2 regions of the Spongiibacter sp. C9W genome follow, and region 2 is predicted to be linked to the other one. Evidence: predicted binding sites of a transcription regulator. Region 2 holds the regulator's gene; the other holds the start of a gene.
What was found. Region 2 encodes PhoB, which activates phosphate uptake and scavenging genes when phosphate is short. Its sites were predicted from a motif close to TGTCATAAANNTGTAACA; they were not measured.
Positions count from the first base shown of each region.

Region 1: AC2Q8J_RS06875 (alkaline phosphatase PhoX) is a predicted target of PhoB. The motif match lies at 2,457-2,474, and genes of this name have one in related genera.

Region 1 is NZ_CM170672.1:1,442,281-1,450,963, forward strand. It holds gene AC2Q8J_RS06865 (winged helix-turn-helix transcriptional regulator) at 113-472, shown strand; gene AC2Q8J_RS06870 (Dabb family protein) at 548-841, shown strand; gene AC2Q8J_RS06875 (alkaline phosphatase PhoX) at 915-2,378, opposite strand; gene AC2Q8J_RS06880 (LysR family transcriptional regulator) at 2,531-3,433, opposite strand; gene AC2Q8J_RS06885 (molybdopterin-containing oxidoreductase family protein) at 3,532-5,772, shown strand; gene AC2Q8J_RS06890 (lipocalin family protein) at 5,789-6,346, opposite strand; gene AC2Q8J_RS06895 (MDR family NADP-dependent oxidoreductase) at 6,445-7,491, opposite strand; gene AC2Q8J_RS06900 (hypothetical protein) at 7,680-7,868, shown strand; gene AC2Q8J_RS06905 (outer membrane protein) at 7,991-8,683, shown strand, end outside.
Region 2 is NZ_CM170672.1:209,655-218,337, reverse strand. It holds gene AC2Q8J_RS01000 (ABC transporter permease subunit) at 1-302, opposite strand, end outside; gene AC2Q8J_RS00995 (PstS family phosphate ABC transporter substrate-binding protein) at 497-1,465, opposite strand; gene phoR (phosphate regulon sensor histidine kinase PhoR) at 1,546-2,841, opposite strand; gene phoB (phosphate regulon transcriptional regulator PhoB) at 2,851-3,558, opposite strand; gene purU (formyltetrahydrofolate deformylase) at 3,663-4,517, opposite strand; gene AC2Q8J_RS00975 (SPFH domain-containing protein) at 4,547-5,395, opposite strand; gene AC2Q8J_RS00970 (NfeD family protein) at 5,441-5,917, opposite strand; gene AC2Q8J_RS00965 (YgiQ family radical SAM protein) at 6,085-8,217, shown strand; gene AC2Q8J_RS00960 (cold-shock protein) at 8,421-8,627, shown strand.

The DNA.
Region 1 (8,683 bases), 1.2 Mb from region 2:
AGCAATGAGAGGACGATATCGGCAGTGGTTACCAAAAACAACCAGTTACCTTTTAGTTACCTTTGAATCAGCCCAACGGGTACAGTTGGGCGAAGAACGGGGAAAGCACACAATGAAAGCACGGGTGAACGTTGACGAACGAGGCCGCCGAACCGCCAGTGATGCCTGCCTGGAGCCCTGCTCGATTGAGCGCGGCATGAGGGTGATTGGTGGAAAATGGACTGGCTCAATTATTTACCACCTAAAAGACGGCCCAGTACGGTTTAATGACCTGGTACGAATGCTCGGCGGGGCAAGTAAGAAGATGATAGATCAACGCCTGAAAGAGCTTGAAGCGCGCAATATGGTGACGCGTACCGTGATCAGCGAGCGCCCGATCGCCGTCAATTATGCGCTGACAGACTTCGGCCGCAGTGCGCTGAAAATTTTGGACGATCTGCGCATATGGTCGGAGTCCAACAATATTACTTAACCACCATCGCGAATGGGTCTGCAGCGGCCACACAGGCGCCCAGGCACGCACATCCACTATGTTTACGGGATTAAAATGATTAAACACATCGTACTACTCACGTGGAAGCCCGAAACCACGCAAACTGAAATAGACGCTGTTAGCCAGGGGCTAGCCCGCCTTCCAGAAGATATTCCAGAGATGGTCTCCTACCACTTTGGCCCCGATGCAAAACTGTATCGCGGCAATGCCGACAACGCGTTAGTGGCCGAGTTTCTCTGCGAGGCTGACTTAAAAACCTATGTTAATCACCCCAGCCACCAGCGCTTTATGAAAGAGGTGGCAAGCCCCGTTCTCGACACCTTCCAATCGGTACAAATTGAGCTCTAAATAGGCCGATATAAACCAGTTTTAATCATAAAAAAGGCCGCGTATGCGGCCTATCGAATATGAGCAGTTGTCGTTAGCTCAATGCCTTCGCCAGCGGACGATCCACTCTCACTTTAAACGGCATTTGAATTTCATAGGTGACGCCTGCCACGCGGGTTGGAATAGGCGAGCCGGGTTCCAATTCCGGCGGCAACAAGCCTAAAGGACGGCTGCGCTGCCCGGATACGTATAAGCGGTCCCCAGTGGGGGCAATGGCAATGCCAGTCACCTCAGTGAGGCTAGGGTTGCCGGGAAGCTGTAACAGCGGAATGGTGGTTCGGTCCGGCAACAGCACCATGCAGCGCATAAAACCGCCGTCTTCCACCACCAGCATTTCACCGTCCAGGGTCATGGCAATATTGTCCACCCCTGTCATCGGCTCTTCGGCATTGTCGAAGGGGGAGCCTGCCACGTCATCCCGAGGGGCGTAGATGCTCTCGATGGTTTCGCCGTCAATATCAATGGCCCAGATATTGTCGTCACTCTTCGTGGAGAAGAAGATAAAGCCATTGAGGTACCAAACGCCTTCATTGCCACCAAAGATCGTGGCGTCGACCTCACCCACCGTTGCAGGCTGAGCGCGGCCGTCGTCAATGGCATCGTTCCATACAATCGGCGTGGGGCCGGCACGCGCGGCATCAATGCCCGCAGGCACATACAGCACCTGCAGTTTCCCGGCAGCCATGTCGGGGCGCTCATTGGCTACCGGCCAGCTGCTGCTCGTCCAGGCGGTGCGATAGAAGCGGTCGGTCTCGCTGTCGATATCTTCGGTGTGGTAAATCGCTCGGCGCTCGGCATCAACCGCCACCATTTCGTGGGCTTTGCGGCCGAAGCACGGCAGCTCAACAGCCTCGCCGCCGTCGCGAAGCGGGCTGCATTCAAACATCTTGCCGTCCCAGATCTCCTCGCCGTTAATCCAGGTTCCCCAGGGGGTGGCGCCGCCAGAGCAATTCGTGGTGGTACCGCGCTGGCAGGGGTAGGCATCGACAAGATTACCCGCCGCATCAAAGCGCAAGGCACTGACCCCGCCGCCGAAAAATGGCGGCAAGAACGCGGCGGTATCGCGGTCTAGATTGCGTCGGAATTCCCCAGTCGGGTCCTGGTCGCGAATCGTTGTCAGGTCGCGCGCTTCGGAGTTACTAACGTAGATCCAGCCACCGTCGTCGGTTCTGAATGTGCCGCCGCCATCGGGGTCTGAATGCCAGAAGAACAGCGGGTCAACACTGGGTACTGGCGGCTCGCCAAATACCGCCAACTGACGGGAGGTGAACCCCAGGGGCAGGCGAATGCCGTCGTCATTGGGCTCTTGCAGAGGGCCTATGTTGCGAAATTTACTGGAGAACGTCGCACTACCATTGCTGCTGGAACTGGACGAACTGCCACCACAGGCGGTCAACCAGCTTGCCGTGGCAACACTGCCTGCCGAGAACAACAGGTTGCGCAGAAATAGTCGCCGCGACCAGCCCTTGCGCTCCGCTTCTTTAAGTAATGGATTCATCCAACCTTCCCCTCTAGTTTTCTAACTAATATTTTCTATTACTTGACCGCAGCGCCCAGCGCTAAAAAATGGCAGCCGTGTGACACCGAGATGACAGCCCTATAGGTTTTAGCATAGTTATATGACAGCGAGATAACATTCCGGGCTGACCCTCAGGCCAGCAGCGCCTCTGCACGCAACAGCTTGCGCACCCAGCGGTGGGCGAGATCATGGTCCAGGCGCGGATGCCACGCTGCGGCGACGGTGATCGACGGCATCGTCGCCGCAATCTTTACCTCACTCAGCGGGCCAGACATTACCGATAACAGCCGGCGCGGGATCATCGCGATGAGATCGCTGCCCGCCAGCAAACTCGGCAACACCGCAAAATTGGGCAGCGTAACCGCCACTTTGTCGAGTAACGGCGAGTGATGCAGGTCGCGGAACAGGCCTCCCTCAAAAGCAAACCCCGTGGGCGAAACAATGACATGGTCGTAGCGTAAAAACGACTCTGCGGAGGCTTGCTGGTCTGCCAGCGGGTGCCCCTGCCTTGCCGCCGCGATATAAGGGTCGGTAAAAAGCTCTTCGCTGGAAAAGTCGGCAGGCAGGGCCTGCGGAAAACTCAACATCAGATCCAGGTCGCCGCCACGAACGCGCTCGGCAGCCGCCTTGCTGTCCAGATCGAACAGGGCAACTTTCACCTTTGGCGCGAGGGCACGAATTCGCTGAACCAGCGGCACTAACAGGGCGATTTGCAGGTAGTCATTCGCGGAGACCGACAGTGTGAATTCAGCCTCCTCGGGGACAAATAGCGGCGGCGCGATCAACTGCTGAGCATCGCTGAGCAACTGTTTGATGGCAGGCCGCAGTGATTCAGCACGGGAGGTTGGCGTTAACCCCCGGGGGTTGCGCACAAACAAGGGGTCGTCGAACAAATCGCGCAGTTTTTGCAATGTGTAGCTGACACTCGGCTGGGTGACATGCAACCGCTTTGCCGCCTGAGAAACACTGCACTCATCCAGAAGCACATCCAGCACCTTCAGGGCATTCAAGTCGGCCTTCAAGATATCGTTCATTTTTATATCTTTTATAAAATTTAATAATTTGATTTATACCATGTGCATTTCTATAGTCCAGCCACGCTCCACACCTCTAGCCTTTTTGGGAGTCGACGATGTCCTCGCGCAGCCAACATGCCTCAATTTGCCGAATGTGCCACGCCGCCTGTCCGGTCATTGTGGAAATGGAAGATGGCCTCCCGGTTAAGGTGACTGGCAACAAGGCCAGCCCCACCTATCACGGATTTTGCTGCAGTCGCGGCCAGGCCTCGGTGGAGCATATTCGCCACCCCGACCGCTTGCTGCACTCGCTGAAACGCATGCCTGATGGCCGCTTTGAGCCCATCGCGATTGAGCAGGCGATGGACGAAATTGCCGAAAAATTGCGGGTCATCGTCGACCAACACGGGCCTCGCGCACTGGCCGCTTATTTCGGCACTTACTCCGGCCCCTACCCCGCCGCCGGTACGTTGCTTGGCTCACTGGTGGCCTCGCTGGGATCACCGATGATATTTGCCAGCGCCACCATCGACCAACCGGGCAAAGATATCGCCAACGCCATGCTCGGTCACTGGAAAGCCGGCCCCCAGGCCTTTGCCGACTCCGATGTTTGGCTGATGCTTGGCGGCAACCCCATGGTGACGATTGCCGGCGGCGTGCCCAGCCAAAACCCCGCGCGACGCCTCACCGACAAGATCAAAGATGGTATGAAACTCATCGTGATCGACCCGCGCAAAACCGAAACCGCCGCGCGCGCACAAATTCACCTGCGCCCAACGCCCGGCGAAGATGTCGCGGTGCTGGCGGCAATGCTGCATGTCATCATCAAAGAGCAGTTATACGACGACGCCTTTATTACCGAAAACGTAAAAGGTTTTACCGAGCTGAAAAATGCCGTTGCCCCCTACACCCCAGAGCATGCGGCTGCCCGCGCCGACGTTCCCGCTGAGCAAATTGTTGAGGCTGCGCGGGTATTTGCTATGGCTAAGCGCGGCGTCGCCACGGGCCTAACCGGCGCCAATATGTCCGGCCACAGCTCGCTGACCGAATATTTACTGCTGTGCCTGAACACCCTGTGCGGCCGCTTCGTGCGCGAGGGCGAGCCCGTCGCCAACCCCGGTGTACTGCTGCCGCGGGCAACGCCCATCGCCGAAGCGGCCGACCCCGCCCCCTATCACAATGTTGGCGAAGCATTGCGCGTGCGCGGCCTTTCGCAGAGCGCGGCAGGCATGCCCACCGCGGCATTAGCAGACGAGATTTTGCTGGAAGGCGAAGGCCAGGTGAAGGCGCTTATCGTCAACAGCGGCAACCCCGTGGCGGCCTGGCCCGACCAGCAGAAAACCGTGGCGGCGATGAAAAAGCTCGAGCTGCTGGTTCACGTGGATATCAAAATGTCGGCCACCGCCAAACTGGCCGACTACATTATTGCTCCGAAAGTCAGCTACGAAGTGCCAACCATTTCGCTCGCCGTCGAGCACCTGGAAAACTTCTCCTACCACTGGGGGCTGTGTGAGCCCTTCGGCATGTATGCCCCGGCGTTGATGGACACGCCCGAGGGCTCCGACTTAATCGAGGAGTGGGAGTTTTATTACGGCCTGGCCCAGCGTTTAGGCATTGGGCTATTCAGCTTCCCAATGCAATCGCGCACGGCGACGGTGCGTGAGGAGCGCGACTTTGTGATGCTGGATATGGACAACAAACCTACCAGCGACGACATGCTGGAGCTGTTGTGCAACCGCTCTCGCATTCCCTTGGATGAAGTGAAAAAGCACCCGAACGGCGCGCTGTTCCCCGAGAAGATTGTCGCCGCCGCCAAGCGCCCCGACTGCACAGCCCGGCTGGATATTGGTAACCCCGATATGATGGACGAACTTGACGCCGCAGTGGCGGCCAGGCCGCGCGATGACCGCTTTCCGTTTACATTGGTGTCGCGCCGAATGAAAAACGCCTACAACTCATCGCTGCGGGATCTGCCACGCTTGGTGAAAACCAAACGCCCGTACAATCCAGCCTACTTGCACCCGGATGATCTCGCAGCACTCGGCCTCAATGATGGCGATTACATTGAGATTCGCTCGGCGCATGGGGCGATTGTTGGCATTGCCAACGCCGATAAAACACTGAAACCCGGCGTACTATCGATGGCCCATGCCTACGGTGACGGGGCGTTTTCTGAAAACGCGACTGCCCCTGAACAGAAGGATATTTTGTTCCGTGAGGGCAGCAACACCTCGGCATTGATCAGCACGGATGATGACTACGACCGCTTCTCAGGCATTCCCCGTATGAGCGCCCTGCCGGTTGCCATTCAGCCCTACCACTGTCACCCCGTCCCCAGTCAGCCCTCTCCGCAATAGCGGGTGGAGTGCGGCACTATTTCGGAAAAGCAGACGGCCGCGGCTGCGCCTCTGGCCAGCGTTGCGGCTGACGCTTAAATTCGCTGAGGTCGTAGCCCATCTCGGCGATGCGCACCAGAAGCTCCTGATAACGTGTCTCCGACAACTGCGGTGAACGCGCCATCAGCCACACGTAGTCGCGCTTCTCTCGCCCGATAATGGTTTCTGAGTAATCCTCAGAGATATAGGCCACCCGATAGTCTGCCTTGAACGGCCAAAGGAACTGCATCTTCCACTGGGTGTTCGCTGTTCCCTCCACAACCGTTGCCGAGGGGCGATACGTTTTGAGCGGGGCATTGAAACTGCCATCGCGAAAATGGTAAGCCACGGCGATACCGCCGTCGTCCTTAAGCTGGTAGCTCTCTATCCCGTTGTGAGCATCGCGCTCGGGGAACAGCGGAATAAAACCGATCACATACCAGTCTCCCATAAAGCGCTGAAGATCGAGCGAAGACGGTGCCGGGAGCGCGTCACGCGCCGTGGTGCAAGCTGAAAGAATCGTCATTGAAAGTCCGAGGATGGCCATACGTAACATGTCACACTCCTTTGCCAGTGAATGCCTGCTGTACGTAATTTGACCAAACTCAGAGCATTGAGAAATACGCTCGTATTAATATCCCCATCTACCAATAATTAAGGGGTATGTGAATACTTACCTACATAGACTGCCAGCTTGCCGGTATTTCCGCCCTCTGCCAGCGTCGCTAGAGCTTTGGGCGCATTTTCCAAACCGTGGAAAAGCTGATTTTGGTTTACCAGTTTTCCAGCCAGAAACCACTGCTCAAGCTGCTGCAATATAGCAGGCACCTCAGCCATGTGATCCAGAATTAAAAAGCCTTCCATGCGCAAGCGGTGCAGCGTCACCAGCGGTAAATTCTTCACGCCGTAGCTGTCCTGCTTGCCGTATTGCGACACACTGCCCGAGGCAACAATACAGCCGCCGATAGTCATTGTGGGCAGCACGGCATCAAGGATTTCGCCACCGACATTGTCGAAAAACAGCTCCACGCCGTCGGGGATCATTTCGCGAATGTCGGCGGTCAAATCGCGACTTGCCCGATAATCAACGGCGCCGTCCAAGCCCAGCTGCTCGGTGAGGAATTCACATTTACGGCTGCCACCGGCGATACCAAACACCTGAGCTCCGGCAGCCTTGGCCAATTGCGCAGCCATTAACCCAGTAGCACCCGCCGCCCCGCTAATCAGCACCCGCTGCCCCGCTTGCAAACGGCCGACCGTCATCAAGCCAATATGCGCAGACCAGGCAGTGAGCCCCAGCGTTCCCATGTAGGCATCCAGTGGAATATCAGTGTGGGGAGAAAACCTCAGCGTAAAGCCGTCGTTAAGCAGCTCATCACCGCTTACCACCTTGTAATCGGCCCACGACTGCAGACTCATCACATAATCACCAAGCGCGAAGTCGGGGTGGCGCGACGCGACCACTTTTGCGATCACATTACCGCGCATCAATTCGCCCAGCTGCAACTGCGGCAGGTAGTCGCGCTTCTCGCTAAGCCACAGTAAATTGGATGCATCGAGCGACAATAGGCAGGTTTCCAGCAGAAGCTGCCCCTCCCCCAATTCGGGTAACGGCTCGCTCACCCAGCGCAGCTCGTCGCCAGCCAGGGTGTTGTCGAGATAGCGGGCAATACGCCAGCCGTTGCAGGATTCCGGTGACATGACTCATCCTTTTTTAGCTATTGTTAACGATGCCAGCGCACTATACGTGGCGCATAAAATTGCCCGCAATGTGTATCCACGACGAATCTACCCCGCAACGACGACAGCTTTGCCCCCATGCGCCTGGGCTGCACCGCCCTGTTTCAGACTGATAAACTGCATCTCACACCAACGGAGCGATAGCCGCGATGAAACCCCACACACCGGCCCCTACATGCAGCGAAGACACCGGGCAACGCCCCCGTGAGCGGCGTTTCCAATTTTCCAGTAACCGCGGCAACGCCACCCACCGCGTGCGCTATGTTGAATCCGGTGGCGGCAACGCGGACCAGGCATGCCGCCTTTGCCAGCCAACACTGCCTCCCAAGGCACGGTAAGCGGCGAAAATTACCCCCCGAGTACTTGCAGAAAAAACACGGAAAACAGCCCCAAATCCGCCCCACTACGACATACGTAACAGTATTTTGTGCTGTAAATAACAAGATAGTTTGGGGGATTTATGAAAAGAACCACGTTTGCGCTGCTATCGATGATGGCGGCGAGCGGATCTGTACTTGCCGTTGAAAACTGGCAGGGACTCTACACCGACCTACGCGCAGGCGCGGGTTTTAATCCAGGTGACAATGGTGAGTTGGAATTTCGCCGAGCAGATGGCAGCGACAACCGCGCCGCAATAGACAGCGCCTTTGGCGAGAACTTCAACGGAGAATTTAACGCGGGCAGCTTACTGGGCGCCGCGATCGGCTATAAATTCCAGCAAGATCGCTGGGTCTATGGCGCCGAATTCAGCCTTTCCTCAGCTGATTTATCGCAGGATCAAAGCGCCTTCTCGGCCACGCCCGCCACGTATGTCGAGCGCCGGGAAATCGACCTACTCACCCATGCCTCGTTCAACATCGGCTATGCGAGCGAGCTGCCTATTCTGCCCTTCTTCAGCTTCGGCGCGTCCTATGGCGACGTCGATTACAGCTGGCAGGGTAACTCCGGCGCTTTTCGTGGTGACAACGGCAAGGATGACCGCAACATTGGTTACCACGTTGGTATTGGCGTTGAAGTGAAGCTTAACGGGCCGCTGTCGCTCACCTTCGAATATCAATATGTCGACCTCGGCGATGCTGACTTCTCCACCAACTTCAGTGGCGAGCAGGACTTGCTGGGGCAGAATAACGGCGCCTTCAACGCCTTTGGCAAT
Region 2 (8,683 bases):
GACTCCAGTGCGAAGCTGCTAATCGCTGCAGTCGTTGGCAGCGACCGCTTGAGAACCTGTTGACCATTCTCGGTATTAAAAAATACGGCATCCCCGTTTTCGGCAAGGCGAAAACCCACCTCGGCCTGTTCTTCCATTGCCAGATACAATGGCGCGGCGGCCACTGGCAGTTGGTACTGTTCCTCTGACTCGATGCCAGCCGAATTAAACAGCGGCAGAATTTCATACAGCAGATAGAAAAAGATCAGCAGAATGGACAGCAATACCCCAACACCACCGCCGGTGATAGTTGCTGTGGTCATGCCATCTTTGACTTGGCGCCATCTGCGTTGGGCCGATGCAGTTGCGCGCACCTCTGATTGCTTCATAAGTCTCGGGCTCTTTGAGGAACTGGCGGGGATTTTATGACGATAATGTTTCAGTTTTGTTACAGATAAAAAATGTGCCACAAACTCACGTTTGCAGCACATTTTACAGCGACATCATGTCGGCATTTTTACAGCTCTAGCTTTTTGCGAATTTTCTCTACAACGCTTGCTGGCAGCGGGATGTAGCCATCTTTAGCAACGATTTCCTGACCCTGCTTTGACAGCACCAGCTTAACGAATTCGCGCTCTAGCGGCGTAAACGGCTTATTGGGTGCTTTATTCATGTAAACGTAGAGGAAGCGTGACAGCGGGTAGCTACCATTGATCGCATTTTCCGGCGTGGCGTCTACAAAACTGCCCTTCTCATTCTTGGACAGCGGAATAGCGCGAACGCTTGAGGTCTGGTAGCCGATGCCAGAATAACCGATGCCGTTAATAGAGGTAGACACAGACTGAACCACTGATGCCGAGCCTGGCTGCTCGTTTACACCATTTTTAAAGTCGCCTTTACACAGTGCCTTGCCTTTAAAGTAGCCGTAGGTGCCCGATACCGAGTTGCGACCGAACATTTGAATATCGCGCGCCGACCACGATCCATCCATGCCGAGCTGACCCCAGCGCTGGATATTTTCCGGGTGGCCACACTTGCGAGTGCTTGAGAAAACCGCATCGACTTCGGCGATGGTCATCCCCTCAATGGGGTTGTCCTTGTGGACAAACACCGCCAGGGCGTCAATAGCCACCGGAACCGCAACGGGTTTGTAGCCATATTTCGCTTCGAAGGCTTCGATCTCTTTGTCCTTCATCTTGCGGCTCATTGGCCCCATGTTTGAAGTGCCTTCTGTCAATGCCGGGGGCGCCGTAGAGGAACCGGCTGCTTGAATCTGGACGTTAACGTTTGGGTAAGCGCGTTTGAAGTCTTCGCTCCAAAGCGTCATCAGGTTTGCCAGGGTATCTGAGCCAACGCTGGAAAAAGTGCCCGATACACCCGCCGCTTTTTCGTACACAGGCAGCGCCGGATCAACTTCAGTGGCTGCCGCCACCCACATAGAGGAAAGGCCAAATGCGGCCGCCATCAGACATTGCTTCAGTTTCACAGGTATCTCCCGATCAATAAAATTGGTAACACGGCTGTCATTTTAGCGGCGCTAGATGACGGATTTATTACAATGAGAAATCAGTTTACCCGAGTGATTAATGAACGTGGAAATAAACAACTGAACGTACTGCCATGCCCCGGCTGGCTGGAGATTTTCATCTCGGCCCGGTGGCGCAACAAAACATGTTTCACGATCGCCAAACCCAAGCCTGTACCGCCGGTATCGAGGGAGCGACTTTGATCAACCCGGTAGAAGCGCTCGGTTAGACGGGGAATGTATTGCGGCTCGATACCAATCCCGCTGTCCTGCACTTCCAACACACCGTGGCTGTCATCCTGGTACCAACGCAGCACAATTCGGTCATCCTCGGCGGTGTAGCGCGCAGCATTTACCGCCAAGTTAGACAGCGCGCTGCGTATTTCCGTCGCCTGCCCTTTCAGGGCAATGGCATCGTCACATTCGATGTCGATCTGGCGATTGCCCTTGGCGGCCGCGAGGGCTTCTTCGCGCACCATTTCCATCAGCGGGCGGATACGTATCACTTCATGCTCGCTGGCTTGAGGGACGGATTCCAGTCGCGACAAGAGCATTAAATCTTGAATGAGGTGGTGCATGCGGCGAGACTGCCGCAGCATTTGATCGATGGCGCGATCCCAGCGCGGATTGTCGCCACCGTGCTCAGAAAACGTCTCCAGGTAACCATTGATCACCGTCAGTGGCGTGCGCAATTCGTGTGACACATTCGCGACAAAATCTTTGCGCATTTTTTCGAGACGGTGGGTTCGCGTGACATCGCGGGCAAACAGTAAACGATTACCCTCCGCGAAAAAGCTGATGCTTAAACTGAGCTGTATCTCGCTGTTTACCGGCGACGCCATTTCAAAGGGCATGGCGTATTTTTCAGCTTCGTAGTAGGCAACAAAATTCGGGTTGCGCACTAAATTCAGCAGCTGCAAGCCGACATCTTCATCCCTGCGCAGCCCAAGTAGATCCATCGCCGCATCGTTGCACCATTCGATGTTGCCGTGACGATCCAGCATCACCACGGCATCTGACATCGATGCAAACGATGAATGTAAGTAATCAATAATTGCTTGTAACTGATCACGATCTCCCGACGCATGCTTCTGCATATCGTAAATCGTGTCGAAAATTTGACCCCACATGCCAATTGCCTCTGGCGGCTCGGTACCCAAGCCTCTATATAACCAGTCGCTCAGTCGTTGAAGTTGCCATAGCAGCCAGGTGCATATCACCGCTGCAACGATAAAAACGGGCCACACTCCAAGGTCGAACGCTGTTGCAAACACTGCCGCCGTTGCCAATGGCAGCACTACGCGAACAAGCTCCGTCTTCCAGCCGTAATACCGCATAGAGCAGCGCTAGGCGCTCACCCCCGTTGCGGAAAAACGGTAGCCAGTACCGCGAACGGTTTGAATCAGCTGCCCGAAGTCTCGCTCGTCGGTCAGCAGCGCTTTGCGAAGCCGGCGAATATGAACATCTACCGTGCGCTCTTCAACATAGACATTGGTGCCCCATACCTGGTCGAGCAGTTGACCACGGCTATAGGCACGCTCTTGGTGGGTCATGAAAAATTTCAGTAATTTAAACTCAGTGGGCCCCATATCCAAAGGCTCACCATTGGCAAACACGCGGTGACTGGCGGGGTCGAGTTTGAGGCCATCCACCTCAATGGTCTCTTCCTGCTCAGGCGAGCTGCCGCGGCGCAACACCGCCTTGATGCGCGCCATTAGCTCTCGGGAAGAAAACGGCTTGGTAATATAGTCGTCGGCACCGACATCCAGGCCCTGAACACGGTTGTCTTCATCGTCTTTAGCGGTGAGCATGATGACCAGCATATCCCGGGTTAATTCTTCCCGGCGCAAGCGGCGCAGCAGCTCAATACCACTGGTGACTGGCATCATCCAGTCCAGCAGTACCAGATCCGGGCGCTGATCAACAATAATTCCGTGCGCTTCCTGCGCATTGCTCGCTTCGATGCAGTCGTAACCGGCAAGCTCTAGCCCTACGCGGATCATCTCGCGAATGGCGGCTTCGTCATCGACGATGAGGATGGTCTTTGTGCTCATGCTCTTCCCTTGTAGCCTGTGGATGCTTGAGCCTGCATTAAAACGGCCTTTAATGACAATTATATGACAACGACTCGATCAAGGCGCCAGCCGTTGCCCCAAGCTTAGTCGAAAACGACAGTTTTATTACCGTGCACTAACACCCTGTCCTCAAGGTGATTGCGAAGCGCGCGGGCCAGTACGCTCTTTTCGACATCCTTACCCAGACGCACCAGGTCATCCTTGCTATGGCGATGCGACACTCGAATGACGTCCTGCTCGATAATCGGGCCCTCATCCAGCTGCTCAGTGACGTAGTGGCTGGTGGCTCCGATCAATTTTACGCCGCGATCATAGGCCTTCTGGTAGGGGTTCGCGCCAATGAAAGAAGGCAAAAAGCTGTGGTGAATATTGATCATTCTGCCGCTGTACGCACGGCAAAATTCCGGAGGAATAATCTGCATATAGCGCGCCAGCACGACACAATCAGCGGCATAGTTCTCTGTTAACTCTTGAATACGGGCGTGGGCCGGTGCCTTGTTTTGAGGGTCGACCGGCACATACTCAAACGGAATTCCATGCCACTCGACCATGCTGCGCAAGTTCTCGTGATTTGAGATCACACAGGGAATATCACAGTACAGCTCGCCGCTATGCCAGCGGTGCAATAAATCTGCAATACAGTGTGAGGCATGGCTTGCCAGAATCACCACCTTGCGCCGCCGCGCTGAGTCGACCAGCTCCCACTCCATGTCATATTCCTGCGCCAAGGGCGTAAATGCCTCGCGCACTGCCTCAGCACCGATGCTCAATGAATCGGCTTTAATCTCGTTGCGCATGAAAAACCAATTGCTGTCGGCATCGGCGTGATAATTGGCCTCGGTTAGCCAGCCCCCTTGATCGGCGACAAATTGGCTCACTTTGGCAACGATGCCAACGCGGTCCGGGCAACTGGTGATCAAACAGTAGGTATGTTCCATCTTTACAACAACATCCTTGCAAAAAAATCTTAACCCTTGTTCAGTATCGCCCGCACCGCCTGAGGCAGGTCTGCGGGAAGTACCACGGTCTTGGCATTGTCGGACGCCGACAGCTCACGCAGCGAGTCAGCGTATTTCTCACCCAGCAGATACAGCACGGGCAATTCATCACCTTTAACCGCTTCCGAAACTAACTCAATCGCTGCACCGCTGGCCTTAGCCAACACCACTTCCGCCTGGGCGTCGCGACGCGATGCTTCCAAGCGCCCCTCAGCTTCGAGGATCGCGGCCTGCTTCTCACCTTCGGCCTTGGTCACCGCCGCGCGGCGTTGACGCTCGGCAGCGGCCTGCTCTTCCATGGCACTTTGCATAGTGGGAGATGGATTAATGTCTTGGATTTCCACCGTTTTCAGTGTGATACCCCAGTCGGAAATATCGTCTGAAATCCCCGCCTTGAGCTTGGCCTTGATTTGCTCCCGCGACGACAGGGCCGAGTCCAACGACATCTCGCCTACAATTGAACGCAGTGCGGTCTGTACCAGGTTTTGGATGGCAATGGTGTAATTCTCAACACCGTAAACAGCTTTCTCAGGAGAGACGATATTTATATAGGCCACCGCGTTGGCGATAATCACCGCATTGTCTTCAGTGATAACCTCCTGGGAGGGGATATCCAACACAATGTCCTTGGTTGTTAAGCGGTAGGCCACTTGATCAACATAGGGAATAATAAAGTTCAAACCGGGGTTCAAGGTGCCGTGGTATTTACCAAGGCGTTGCACAATGTGTTTATAGCCTTGGGGAACGGTCTTCACCCCCATCGACAGCGTGACGACGACCAATACAAACAACGCCCCTGTAATTGCTAAACCATCCATATTCTTCCCCTAAAACCTCGTGAAATGAGCCCGCCAGTAACGGTATTATTCGGCAGCTTTGGCGCCGCGTTGGCGGCGTACTATCAATGAATTACCTGAGATATCTTCAACAATGACCCGGTCTCCAACGATCAAGGGCTCGCGACAAATGTAACTCCATTCGTCATTACCCAGCACCGGTATACTGAAGCGCACCTGCCCCTCGCGGTGGTCCCCAACGCGCGTAACCATACCCTCCTGACCCACAACCTGCTCGCGCGACATGCCCGATAAACTTTTATCTTTCATACGCGGATGCACAAATTTAAACCAGAGGAACAAGTCGACCGCTGACAGCCCCGCCCAGATCAACACTTGAACACTAAAGGGCAAATCCACAACGGCGGTGATCAGCCCCACCGCAATGGCGCTGGCACCGAACCAAAGCATGACAAAGCTGGGAACAAAGACCTCGCTGGCAACCAGTAAAAGCCCCAAAACCATCCAGTGCCAGTACTCTATCGAGCTATTCAGCCAATCCATTTGTGCGCTCCTGCTGCCACGCGATAAGTGAGAGGCATTATTTAGCCACGATCTCACTTAATAGCAAGCGCCAAAGCTGCAAATTCACACTTGATTGGGGCTGCACCCCCACAGCAAACAGCTGGGATTTCCGGTACAATGGCCGATCATTCGAGAGTAGCTACGCCATGTCTTTACCACCGGCCATTTTTAGCCACCACCCCTACTGGGCGGAGTGCTTCGGCACCGCACCATACTTGCCAACCAGCCGCGAGGAAATGGACGCCTTGGGTTGGGACAGCTGCGACATCATTATTGTCACCGGCGATGCCTATGTGGATCACCCTAGCTTTGGCATGGCCGTTATTGGGCGCGTATTGGAAGCGCAGGGCTTTCGCGTTGGCATTATTTCCCAGCCAGACTGGCAGTCGGCAGAGCCCTTCACCACGCTGGGCAAACCTAACCTGTTTTTCGGCGTCGCCGCCGGAAACATGGACTCGATGATTAATCGCTACACAGCAGACCGCCGACTGCGTCACGACGATGCCTACTCACCGGATAACGTCGGTGGCAAGCGCCCCGATCGCGCGGTTATCGTCTATGCCCAGCGCTGCCGCGAAGCCTATAAAGACTGCCCCATTGTTATCGGCTCCATCGAAGCAAGCCTGCGACGCATCGCGCACTACGATTACTGGAGCGACAAAGTCCGCCGCTCAATTCTTATGGACTCGCGCGCGGATATTCTGCTGTATGGCAATGCCGAACGCGCCATTGTCGACCTCGCACACCGGCTGTCTCGCGGCGAGCCGGTGGAGCAAATTCGCGACCTTCGCGGCACCGCATTTATTCGCGACGCAGTGCCTAACGGCTGGACGGTTGTGGACTCCAGCGATATTGACCGACCCGGCAAGGTGGATCCGATCACTAGTCCCTATGTGGACACCAGCGCTGACCCCAGTTGCAAAACCGAACAGGCAAAGGCAGCAAGCGAGCCAGACGCTGCACAGACCATCACTATTATCGACCCCAGGCAGGCCCGTAAAAGCGACGCACCGGCAGATCGAACAGTTATTCGCCTACCCGCTTATGAAACGGTAAAAAAAGACCCCGTCAGTTACGCCCACGCAGCGAGGGTGCTTCACCTGGAAACCAATCCAGGCAACGCACGCGCGCTGGTTCAGCGCCATGGCGACAAGGAAATTTGGCTCAACCCGCCACCCATTCCACTCACGACAGAAGAGCTCGACTGGGTCTTTGAGTTGCCCTATCAGCGCCGCCCTCACCCCCGGTACGGCGAGGCGCGGATTCCCGCGTATGAAATGATTCGCAACTCGGTGAATATCATGCGCGGCTGTTTTGGCGGCTGCAGCTTCTGTTCTATCACCGAACACGAAGGACGGATTATTCAGAGCCGCTCAAAAGACTCGATTGTCAGAGAAGTGGAAAAAATTCGCGACAAAACGCCGGGCTTCACCGGTGTTGTGTCGGACCTCGGCGGCCCCACCGCCAATATGTGGCAACTGACCTGCAAAAGCGAAGCGATTGAAAAAAGCTGTCGTCGCCTATCCTGCGTCTATCCCGGGATTTGCAAAAACTTAAACACTGACCAAACACCGCTTATCGAGCTGTACCGTGAAGTTCGCAACCTGAAAGGTGTTAAAAAAGTCCTTATCGCTTCCGGCCTGCGCTATGACTTGGCCGTGGAAACACCCGAGTACGTCAAAGAACTGGTCTCCCACCACGTTGGTGGCTATTTAAAAATCGCACCCGAGCACTCAGAAGACTCACCACTGAGCAAAATGATGAAACCGGGCATGGGCAGCTACGACCGCTTCAAAGCCATGTTCGACAAATACTCCAAGCAAGCGGGCAAAGAACAGTACCTCATTCCCTACTTTATTGCGGCGCACCCAGGCACCCGCGATGAAGACATGATGAACCTGGCGCTGTGGCTGAAGAGCAACGGCTTTCGCGCCGACCAGGTGCAGGCCTTCTACCCCTCTCCAATGGCCAATGCGACGGCAATGTATTACTCGGGAAAAAACCCGTTACGCAAGGTAAGCCGTCGCAGTGAAAATGTATTCAGCGCTAAGGGATTGAAACAGCGACGTTTACATAAAGCCTACCTGCGTTACCACGACCCTGAAGGCTGGCCTGCGCTGCGCGAATCACTGCTGAAAATGGGACGCAAGGATTTGATTGGCTATGGCAAAAAGCATCTCGTGCCGCCGCGCCAACCGGCAAACTGGAAAAGTAAAAACCCGAAGCGCGGCCGCATGCTAACGCAGCACACTGGACTTCCCCCTAGAAAAACGACATAAAAAATTCATTTTATGGCTGGCAAAAGGCTTTCTATACCTATTCAGACTGTGTATATAATGAGCTTGCTGGCTATAGATGCAGCTTGGTTTTATGTAAAAGCACCACGAAGTCGTTTTTAGTACCTCGTTCTGTTTCATAACTACCCTGCCTATCTCAGCTCAAGCCATACAAGGCAAACTTATAGACAACGAGGTTTTAAGACATGTCCAGAAGCACTGGTAAAGTAAAATGGTTCAACGAGACTAAAGGCTTTGGTTTCATTGAGCAGGATTCCGGCCCAGACGTTTTTGTTCACTTCAGCGCCATCTCTGGCTCTGGCTTCAAAACGCTGGCAGAAGGTCAAGCTGTTGAGTTTGACGTGCAGAGCGGTCAAAAAGGCCCTCAGGCAGCGAACGTAACCGTTATCTAAGCATAGAGCGCGGTGACAAGAAGGCGGCGAAAGCCGCCTTTTTTGTGTCTGCGTTT